2 regions of the Mesorhizobium sp. B2-4-6 genome follow, and region 2 is predicted to be linked to the other one. Evidence: predicted binding sites of a transcription regulator. Region 2 holds the regulator's gene; the other holds the start of a gene.
The links. Region 2 encodes PhoB, which activates phosphate uptake and scavenging genes when phosphate is short. Its sites were predicted from a motif close to TGTCATNNANCTGTCAT; they were not measured.

Region 1 (5,082 bases), on a different contig from region 2:
GCGGAGAGAGGAACCCAGTTCTGAAACGCTACTTCGTCAGATCGAGCGCCGCCGTCAGGTCGCCCATCGGCGGCTGGTCGTTGTTGCGCAGCGCCTTGTCGCGGGCGACGATGCCGGGCAGTACCGGCAGGTCGTAGCGGTTGGTGATGAAGCGCAGGATCGACGTCGTGTCATACTGCGTGTGGTCGACCATGCCCATCTTGGCATAGGGCGAGATGATGAAGGCGGGGATGCGGTTGGCCGGGCCCCAGCGGTCAGCCTTGGGCGGCGCGACATGGTCCCAGAAGCCGCCATTCTCGTCATAGGTGATGACCACCAGCATGTGCGGCCATTGCGGGCTCTTCTCCAGATGCGCGACGAGGTCGGCCAGATGCTGGTCACCGCTGGTCACGTCGGCATAGCCGGCATGTTCGTTGAGGTTGCCCTGCGGCTTGTAGAAGGAAACCGCCGGCAGCTTGCCGTCGTCGATCGCCTTGATGAATTCGGTGCCGCCGAGGCCGCCGTCCTTGAGGTGCTCGGCCCGCGCGGGCGTGCCCGGCGCATAAGCGGCGAAATAGTTGAAGGGCTGGTGATGAAACTGGAAGTTGGGCACGGGCGTCGCGTTCTTGCCGTCGAGCGCCGCCTGCCAGGCACCTGCATACCAGGCCCAGGAAATGCCCTTGAGCGTCAGGAGGTCGCCGATGGTGATCTCGTGCTGCGGCGGCAGCGTGTTCGGCTGCGCCGGGTCGGCGAGCGCTGCGTCACCGCCTTCGGCCGGCTTGTTGTTGCTCGGCTGGTAGGGCGGCTGCATGGTGTTGACGGCATAGAAGTCGGGGGTGATGGCGCCGTCATTGACGAATTTCGGCACGCCGCCCAGCGCCGAGGGCGGCGCGTTGTCCGCTGCCTTCAGCGTCACGCCGTCCGGCTCGACGACGGCGATCTGGCCCTTTGCCGGGCTGGTGTCGGCATTCGGATAGAAGGGCGCGCAGGCGCAGGCGAGCATGAAGTGGTTGAGGAAAGAGCCGCCAAAGGCGCCCTGGAAGAAATTGTCCGCCAGCACGTATTTCTTGGCGATATTCCACATCGGCAGGATGGAGCCGTCATAATGACCCATCACCAACGAGCCGGAATCGGCCCAGGCGACGAACTTGTCGTTCCGGCCGCCGTCGATCTGCATCTGCTCCTGGTAGAAGCGGTGCCAGAGATCATGGGTGACGACGCCGGTGTTCTCGTTGAAGCCCTTGGGATCGTCGATGGCGAAGACGGCATTGGGGAGATGCGCGGTCTGGGCTTCGGTCACCGCGGGCGTCACGCCCTTGCCGGTCAGTCCGCCCCAGGCCGGCGGCAGTTCGGAAAGCGGCTTGCCGTCGCGGTCGAGCTGACGCGCCTGATCGGGCGACACGTTGGCCAGGCCATTGGCGCCGGGGAAGCCGCCATAGAGGTTATCGAAGCTGCGGTTCTCGGCGTAGATGACGACGACGGTGTCGATCTTGTCGTAGCCGGGAGGAGCCGCGTGGGCAGCAGCGGAGAGCGATGCCAGCGCCGTGGAGGCGAGGCAAAGCGAGAGGAAGGACCGGGGAGAGAGAAAGGATCGGGTCATCGGGAAATGCCTCGTGGCTTGGGAGTGGCTGGAGGACGGCAATGCAGGAACGCAACTGCATTAATGCCGAGCTACTTCGGCGCCTTGTCACCCATGTGACAGTTCCGCAGCGTCCGAACACGGTTTCGTGAGCAAGAAAGCCAGTCATCAATCCGTTGCACTCGATCCTTACGTCGCGAACGAAATCGGGCGAAGAAAACCGGGGATGTCGCCGCAGACGATGGGACGGAAAAATCACGCGATCGTCCTTCTGGCCGCCTCGATCGTCGGCTTGACCGCGCCTGCGAGCACCGCGGGACCGTCCGGTATCCACCCCGGGCCGATGTCGCGCCAGGAAGCCTTCGCCCGCGCCGACGCGCTGACGGCGCTTGGACGGCAGATGTTCCTTGACCCTGCGCTGTCGGCCTCGGGCAAGCAGGCCTGCTCGTCCTGCCACGATCCCAACCACGCCTTCGGACCGGCCTCGGCGGCACCCGTCGAGATGGGCGGAGCCAAGCTCGACCGACCCGGTGTCCGCGCCGTGCCGTCGCTGCGCTACCTGCAGGCGGCACCTGCCTTCACCGAGCATTTCCACGACTCCGAGGACGAAGGCGACGAGAGCGTCGACAATGGCCCGACCGGCGGCCTGACCTGGGACGGCCGCGCCGACCACGGTAAGGACCAGGCGAGGATCCCGCTGCTGTCGCCCTTCGAGATGGGCAACAAGGACGAGGCTGAGGTGGTCGCTGCGCTGCGCAAGGCGCCCTATGCCGACGCCTTCGAGGCGGCGTTCGGCGCCGATGTGTTCGAGCACCCGCGGGATGCCTTCGACGCCGCGGTCGAAGCGCTCGGCACATTCGAGCAGAGCAGCGCCGATTTCTATCCCTATTCCAGCCGCTACGATGCTTTCCTCGCCGGCAAGGCGCAGCTCTCGGCGCAGGAATTGCGCGGCCGCCTGCTGTTCGAGGACGAAGCGAAGGGCAATTGCGCGAGCTGCCATCTCAGCGAGCCCGCCAATGACGGCGAGCCGCCGCAGTTCACCGACTACGGCCTGATCGCGATCGCCGTGCCGCGTAATCCGGCGATCCCCGCCAATGCCGATCCCAATTATGTCGACCTTGGCCTGTGCGGACCGCTGCGCACCGATTTCAGGAGCCATGGCGAATATTGCGGCCTGTTCAAGACGCCGACCCTGCGCAACGTGGCCTTGCGAAAGAGCTTCTTCCACAACGGCTATTTCCACTCGCTGCGCGAGGCGGTCGCCTTCTACGCCAGCCGCGATACGGATCCCGGACGCTGGTATCCGAAGAAGGCGGACGGCACGGTCGACAAATTCGACGACCTGCCAAAGGCTTACTGGCCGAACCTCAACACCGACCCACCCTTCAACGGCAAAAAGCCGGGCGACAAGGCGGCGCTGAGCGACGCCGAGATCGACGACATCGTCGCCTTCCTCGGAACGCTGACCGACGCCGACCAGGCTGGGCAATAGGGCGACCGGCAGCCAAGAGACTGGTAGGGCACACGGCCTGCTTGCAGCCGGAGCCGTGCTATCCACCGCAAAAGTGTGCCAATGTGAGCCACATCATAGGAACGCCAAGTCGCGCCTGCTATATTGCCCACCTCTTCACAGATGGAGTCTGCGATGAGGTTCGTCGCGGTGCAGGAGCCGCCCGGCGGCAGTTGGGCGGTGTTCGATGCGGGCAATGGCGCGCCGGCCGAATATGCCGGCCGGGTGCTTATCGGCCTGACATCGCGCGAGGCCCGCTGGTTCGTCGCCGCGGGCAACGACCAGGCGGCTTGGCCACGGCCCGGCCGGCCAGGCGCGCACCTACGGTTGGTCAGCGCAGGCGGCTCGCAGCCGATGCGCGAAAGGCACGGCCAAACAGGCGGTTGAGAAGACGCACTGACGGATTGATTCAAGCCGGCGCGACCTCGGTGTCGCTCCTCATTGTGCCGGCGCGTAGCGGCTCACCACCATGCCGCTGGCATAGGGCTTCGAGCCGAGGAGCTTCAGCCTGCCAAAACCGCCCTTCTCGAAGATGCGGCGGCCGCTGCCCAGAACCGCCGGATTGATGAAGAGATGGTACTCGTCGACCAGGCCGGCGGCGATCAGCGCGGCGGCAAAGCCCGCGCCGCCGAACACGGCGATGTCGCCGCCCTTGCCTTGCTTCAGCGCATCGACCTCGCGCGGCAGGTCGCCACTGACGACGCGCGTGCGTTCCCAGCGCGATGTTTCGAGCTTGTCGCTCGCCACAACCTTCTCAGCCTCGACGATGCGCTGCGCGAAGGCATAGAAAGGGTCCCTCGGATATTTCTTCGCCGCATTGCCCCAATGGGTCAGATACCCCTCCTCAGCCATCTTGCGGCTCAACAGGATGGTGTCGATTGTTTGGAAGGCAGCGTTGAAATCCTGCTTGAGTTCTTCGTCCCAGGCATTGTCATCGCCCCATTCCCAGAGCTGCCAGCGATACCCCTCGTCGGCGCCGACAAAGCCGTCGACCGACATCTGCATCTGAAGGATGAGCTTTTTCATTTTGGTTCTCCTCGCTAGGAATTTCTGCCGTGAAGGTTCAGGCGGCTCAGCGCGAACGGGCGAAAGCCTGCGCCCAGGCTTCGAAGCTGGTCGGCGTGGCGTTTTCGGCCGACGGTGCTTCCAGCGCCCAGCGCTCGCCTCTGTTGAAGCTTGCCGCCGTCTCGCCAAGCGCGTCGGCAAAACTTGCCGATATGCCATTGGCCACCATGCCGGCCCGCGCATCGGCGAACGAGGCCTCATGATAGGTGACATCCTTGCCCATCGCCCGGCCTAGAATCGTGGTGGCCTGTTCGAGCGTGTAGTCGCCGCCGCCGTGCAATTCGACAACGCGCCGGGCCGGGAAATGTTCGGCGCTCAACAGGGCGGCGGCGCGCTCGCCAACGTCCTTGGCGGCGATCAGCGGCATCGGCAGGTCGCCGCGGAAGGGCGAGGCGAAGACGCCGGCCGCCGCCTGCTCGACGAAGCCCATGCCCTTGACGAAATTCTCCATGAAGAAGGCGGAACGCAGATAGACGAGTTCCTCCAGGCCCAGCGCGGCAAGCCGCTCCTCCATCATCGCGGCGCCAAGCGAGGTACCCATTCTGAGATGGGCATTGAGGCCGCTGAGCAGCACGACACGGCGCAGGCCCGCCTTGGCGATGGACGATGCTAGCCTAGCGCCGACCTCATCTTCGAACGTATGCAGATCGGGCGCGGTGACATCGAAGGGGATCGTCACGTAAGCGCTGTCGGCGCCCGAGAAGACGGCGTCCAGCGCCGCCTGGTCGTCAAGCGCAACGCCGAGGCTGCGGGCGACGCCGCGCACCATGTGCCCTGCCTCGGTCAGCCTGGCCGAGACCTCGGCGCCCACTTCGCTGGTTGCGCCGACGACTACGATCGTACGGTTGGCTTGCCGGTTCATGTCGATCTCCTTGTCAAATGATTTACTTTTGGAACCATTTGACGCAAAGCGGAAACGATGTCAATAGTAAAGTGATTTAAAAATGGA
Region 2 (5,082 bases):
AGAACATCCTCGACCGCTCGCAGGACCTCAACCTGCTGCGCACCAAGATCGGCATGGTGTTCCAGAAGCCGACGCCATTCCCGATGTCTATCTACGAGAACATCGCCTTCGGCGTCAGGCTCTATGAGAAGATCAGCAAGGCCGAGATGGATAGCCGCGTCGAGTCGGCGCTGAAGCGCGCCGCGCTGTGGACCGAGGTCAAGGACAAGCTCAACGCCAGCGGCCTCAGCCTCTCGGGCGGCCAGCAGCAGCGCCTGTGCATCGCCCGTACCGTGGCGGTGAAGCCCGAGGTCATCCTGCTCGACGAGCCGGCCTCGGCGCTCGATCCGCTGTCGACCGCCAAGATCGAGGAACTGATCGACGAGTTGCAGGCCGACTACACGATCGTCATCGTCACCCACAACATGCAGCAGGCGGCGCGCGTGTCGCGGCAGACGGCGTTCATGTATCTGGGCGAGCTGGTGGAGTTCGACCGGACCGAGAAGATCTTCACCTCGCCCCGCGAGAAGCGCACGCAGGACTACATTACCGGCCGCTTCGGCTGAGTTCATACGAGGACATCATCATGGCCGAACATACCGTCGCCTCCTTCGACGAGGATCTGAGGCAGATCAGCCGGCTCATCAACGACATGGGCGATCTCGCCAGCTCGATGGTCGGCGGCGCGACCAAGGCGCTGCTCGAGACCGACAATGCGCTGGCGCAGCGCGTCGTCTCCGACGACGCCATCATGGACGCTCGTCAGCGCGAGCTCGACGACCGCGCCATCACGCTGATCGCCAAGCGGCAGCCGATGGCGGACGACCTGCGCAACGTGGTCGGCTCGATCCGTATGGCGGGCGACCTCGAACGCATCGGCGATCTCGCCAAGAACATCGCCAAGCGCGTCGGCTCGGTCGGCGTCAGCGCCGCGCCGCGCGACCTCACGCATTCGATCGATTCCATGGCGCAGATGGTGCTGATCCAGGTCCAGGCCGTGATCCAGGAATATATGGTGGGCGATGCCACGGCGCTGGCCAAGCTTCGCAACGACGACGAGCGCATCGACGTCAAATACACCTCCGTCTTCCGTGAGCTGTTGACCTACATGATGGAAGACCCGCGCAACATCACCGCTTGCACGCATCTTCTGTTCTGCGCCAAGAATCTCGAGCGCATCGGCGACCATGTGACCAACATCGCCGAGAACGCCTATTATGTGCTGACCGGCACGCAATTGCCCGCCAATCGTCCGAAGCAGGACGAGACCGCAATGTCGGCGCCGGCGGCCTGACGAAAAGGTTACCCCAATGATCGCGCCACGCATCATGGTGGTGGAGGACGAGGAGCCGCTGGGGGTGCTGCTCCGCTACAATCTCGAATCCGAGGGTTACCAGGTCGAAGTGGTGACCCGCGGCGACGAGGCCGAAATCCGCCTTCAGGAAAACGTTCCCGACATGCTCGTGCTCGACTGGATGGTGCCGGCGGTTTCCGGCATCGAGCTTTGCCGGCGTCTCAGGATGCGGCCCGAGACCGAGCGGCTGCCGATCATCATGCTGACGGCCCGCGGCGAGGAAAGCGACCGCGTGCGCGGCCTCTCGACCGGCGCCGACGACTATCTGGTCAAGCCGTTCTCGACGCCGGAGTTCATGGCGCGCGTCAAGGCGCTGCTGCGCCGCGCCAAGCCGGAGGTGCTGTCCAGCGTGCTCAAGGTCGGCGACATCGTGCTCGACCGCGAATCGCACCGCGTCTACCGCAAGAAGAGCGAGATCAGGCTCGGCCCGACCGAGTTCCGCCTGCTCGAATTCATGATGCGCCATCCCGGCCGCGTGTTCTCGCGCAGCCAGCTGCTCGACAATGTCTGGGGCGAGACGATCTATATCGACGAGCGCACCGTGGACGTCCATGTCGGGCGCCTGCGCAAGGCGGTCAACAACGGCCGCATGCCGGACGTCATCCGCACCATCCGCGGGGCGGGGTACGCGATCAGGGAGGATTAGAGCGGTTCACCGTTCGGTGGGAACCGCCCTCTGCCCCGCCGCCGCTTCACATGAAATCGGGCTTGTCACCATCCGTGCCCGGCTTGTCGACGCCGAGATTTTCGCCGACATGCCGATCCGGCGCTCGGACAATCCGAGCAACCAGATCGGCCACGCTGACGCGCGATACCGACGTGCCCTTGAATGGCTCGTTGCGCGCGGTCGTTTCATAGTCGATGACCGCCTCGTCCATCAGCCATGCGGGCCGCAGGATCGTGTATTCCAGACCGGAGGCCTCGATGGCGTCTCCGGCGCGCCGGAAGGGTTTCAGGTCCTCGCCGATCATGGCGGCGTTCCATTCGCCGAACTTGCCGGACACTTCGTCATAGATGCCGAGCGCCAGAATGAAGATCAGTCGCCTGATGCCGGCCTTCTTCATGGCGGCAATCACGGCCCGAGCCTGCCTGTCGAGGTCCGCGCCGGTCAGATTGGCGTAGACGATATCCTGTCCCTGCATCGCTTCGTCGAGCCTTGCGGCGTCCAGAACGTCGCCTTGGACAACGTTCTGATTTGGCCCGGCAAGGCCGGCAAGGCGCGCCGTGTTGCGGGCAAACAGGGTCAGATGAAGGTCACCGTCGCCCGCCAGCATGTCGATGACGTGGCGGGCAATCTGGCCACCCGCGCCGAGAATGAGAACCTTGATCATATGACCTCGCTTGTTCCGGGTCGAAGGGGACGAACCCTGGTCGATCCCGCATCCCTTGGACGATTACCTTCCGCCGATGGGTTGCAGCGTCTTGCCGAAGAAAGGCGCCAGCACCGACACTGCTTCATCGACATATCTCTCGCCGTCATAGAGATCCATGTGGTTGGCCCCTTCAACGACATGGTAGCTCTTGTCCTTGCTGGCGGCGCGGCTATAGAGGTCGTCGCTCATCCATTTGCTGCCGGCCTTGCTCCCGGCCACGATCTGCAGCGGCTGGGTGAGGTAGGCCTCGGCCTTGGAATAGGCGTCGTAGGGAATGATCTGCGACAGGCTGCGAGCCGTCGCATAACCGGGTGCGGTCGGGTATTCGGCCCGGGGCGTGTGATAATATTCCCAGGCCTGGCGCAGTTCTTCGTTCGGAGCGTCGTCTTCCTTCAGTGGCGCCAACGGAATCCTGCCGACCTCCGAACCGTTGGCGTCGGAAGTCCGTGCCGCCGCGCCGGCCGCGATCACGGCGCGGGCGTCTGCATCCTTGATATTGTTGTCCCAACCGTTGCGGAACATCTGGCCGATATTGACGGCGCTCACGGTTCCGACGGCCTTGATGCGCGGGTCGTCAATTGCCGCATTGGCCGTATAGCCGGCGCCGGCGCAGATGCCCATCGCACCGATACGGTCATTGTCGACATAGGGGAGCGTGGTCAGGTAATCGAGCACGGCGCTCACGTCTTCGGTGCGGACAGAGGGGTTTTCGAGCTGGCGCGGCTGCCCGCCGCTCTCGCCCTGGTAGGAGGCATCGTAGGCGATGGTGATGAAGCCCTGTTCGGCGAGCTTCCTTGCATAGGTGCCCGCCGTCTGCTCCTTCACGCCGCCGCCTGGATGCGAAACGATGACTGCCGGGTAGGTCCTGGTCTTGTTGAAGTCTTCCGGAAAATTGATGACGGCCGACATGGCGATTGCCTGATTGTTGGAGTTGGGGAAGCTGATTTTGCCCATGATGGCACTCCTTGCACTGGGTTGGCGTCGATGCATCTGCACGAGATCCCTTGCATTCTAGGCCGTGGCAATTCATCGAATTAGCCGGTAAAATCCACTATGACTTATTGGTAGGATGATAAGTGAGACGCGAAGAGATCGCCGACCTGGCCGCCTTCCACGTGGTCGCGGAGCAACGCAGCTTCACCAAGGCCGCCGCGAAACTCGGCATCTCCCAGTCGACACTGAGCCAGATCGTCAAACGGCTTGAGGAGCGTCTCGGCGTCCTGCTGGTGGCGAGGACCACACGAAGTGTGGCGCCGACGGAAGCGGGAAAGCGTTTGCTGGCAACGCTTGGGCCTACGCTGCGCGAACTCGACCAGAGCATCGAGATGCTGGCCGAGTTCAGGGAAACGCCCGCCGGCACGATCCGCATCACATCGGTTGAACACGCAGCTCGGACGATCCTGTCACCGGCGATCGCGAAACTGTTGCCGCAATATCCCGGCCTGAACGTGGAGATATTCATCGACTACAGCCTGGCCGATGTCGTGGCCGACAATTTCGATGCCGGCGTGCGGCTGGGCTCGCAGGTGGCCAAAGACATGATTGCCGTCAGAATTTCGCCCGATATCGCGATGGCGATCGTCGGTTCGCCCGACTATCTGCGATTGCGCGGCGCGCCGCTCGAGCCCAATGAACTGACGGAGCATCGCTGCATCAACCTGCGCCTGCCCACGTCAAACAAGCTCTATGCCTGGAACCTGAAGATCGGCGGGAGGATCGTCGGCGTCAGCGTCGAAGGCCAGGCGACCTACAATTCGATCGATCTCATCCTGGATGCAGCCCTTGCCGGCGTCGGCCTGGGGCTGCTGCCTCTCGACCAGGTACAGGCCCATCTCGACCGCGGAGTGCTGGTCAGCGTGCTCGATGTGTTCGTTCCCCCGCTCCCCGGCTACTATCTCTACTATGCAAACAGGCGGCTGAACTCGTCGGCTTTCAGGGTGGTGGTCGACGCGCTGCGATATCGCGGAGAACCCGCTGCCGAGGGATGATTTCCCGCTCAAGGCCGAACTCGGTCCTTCAGTGGTCTCCTGGTCCTCAGGCCACGTTCTTCCCGGCCCCCGCTCTTGCCTGCACCCCTGGCGCGAAAATCTCCTGATCGACGAAGGTCAGCGCGCGCATGGCGCAGCCTTCGCGGATCAGCGGCAGTTCGTTCGGCTCGGTGTCGAAGGAGATCGATTCCGAGTGCTGGCCGCCGGCGGTCTGGGCGATCGCCTCTCGCAGCGCCGGCTCGATCAGGTCGAAGGCGGCCGCGCTGACGCCGACCATGGCGACAGGCGCGGGGTCAATGAGGGCGAACAGGCTGCCGAGGCCGAAACCGAGCGCTTCGCCCGCCCGGCGATAAGCCTCCCGCTCGGGTCCGTCCTCCTGCCGGGCTTT

Region 1: FJ957_RS11835 (acid phosphatase) is a predicted target of PhoB. The motif match lies at 1,722-1,738, and genes of this name have one in related genera.

What each region holds. Positions count from the first base shown of each region.
Region 1 covers NZ_VFVI01000003.1:361,175-366,256, reverse strand. Annotated here, with positions in the region: gene FJ957_RS11835 (acid phosphatase) at 29-1,579, opposite strand; gene FJ957_RS11830 (cytochrome-c peroxidase) at 1,785-3,050, shown strand; gene FJ957_RS11825 (hypothetical protein) at 3,204-3,455, shown strand; gene FJ957_RS11820 (dihydrofolate reductase family protein) at 3,507-4,094, opposite strand; gene FJ957_RS11815 (NmrA family NAD(P)-binding protein) at 4,141-4,995, opposite strand.
Region 2 covers NZ_VFVI01000010.1:12,541-17,622, forward strand. Annotated here, with positions in the region: gene pstB (phosphate ABC transporter ATP-binding protein PstB) at 1-545, shown strand, start outside; gene phoU (phosphate signaling complex protein PhoU) at 566-1,273, shown strand; gene phoB (phosphate regulon transcriptional regulator PhoB) at 1,290-1,979, shown strand; gene FJ957_RS22575 (SDR family oxidoreductase) at 2,026-2,664, opposite strand; gene FJ957_RS22580 (alpha/beta hydrolase) at 2,728-3,660, opposite strand; gene FJ957_RS22585 (LysR family transcriptional regulator) at 3,783-4,694, shown strand; gene FJ957_RS22590 (ROK family protein) at 4,741-5,082, opposite strand, start outside.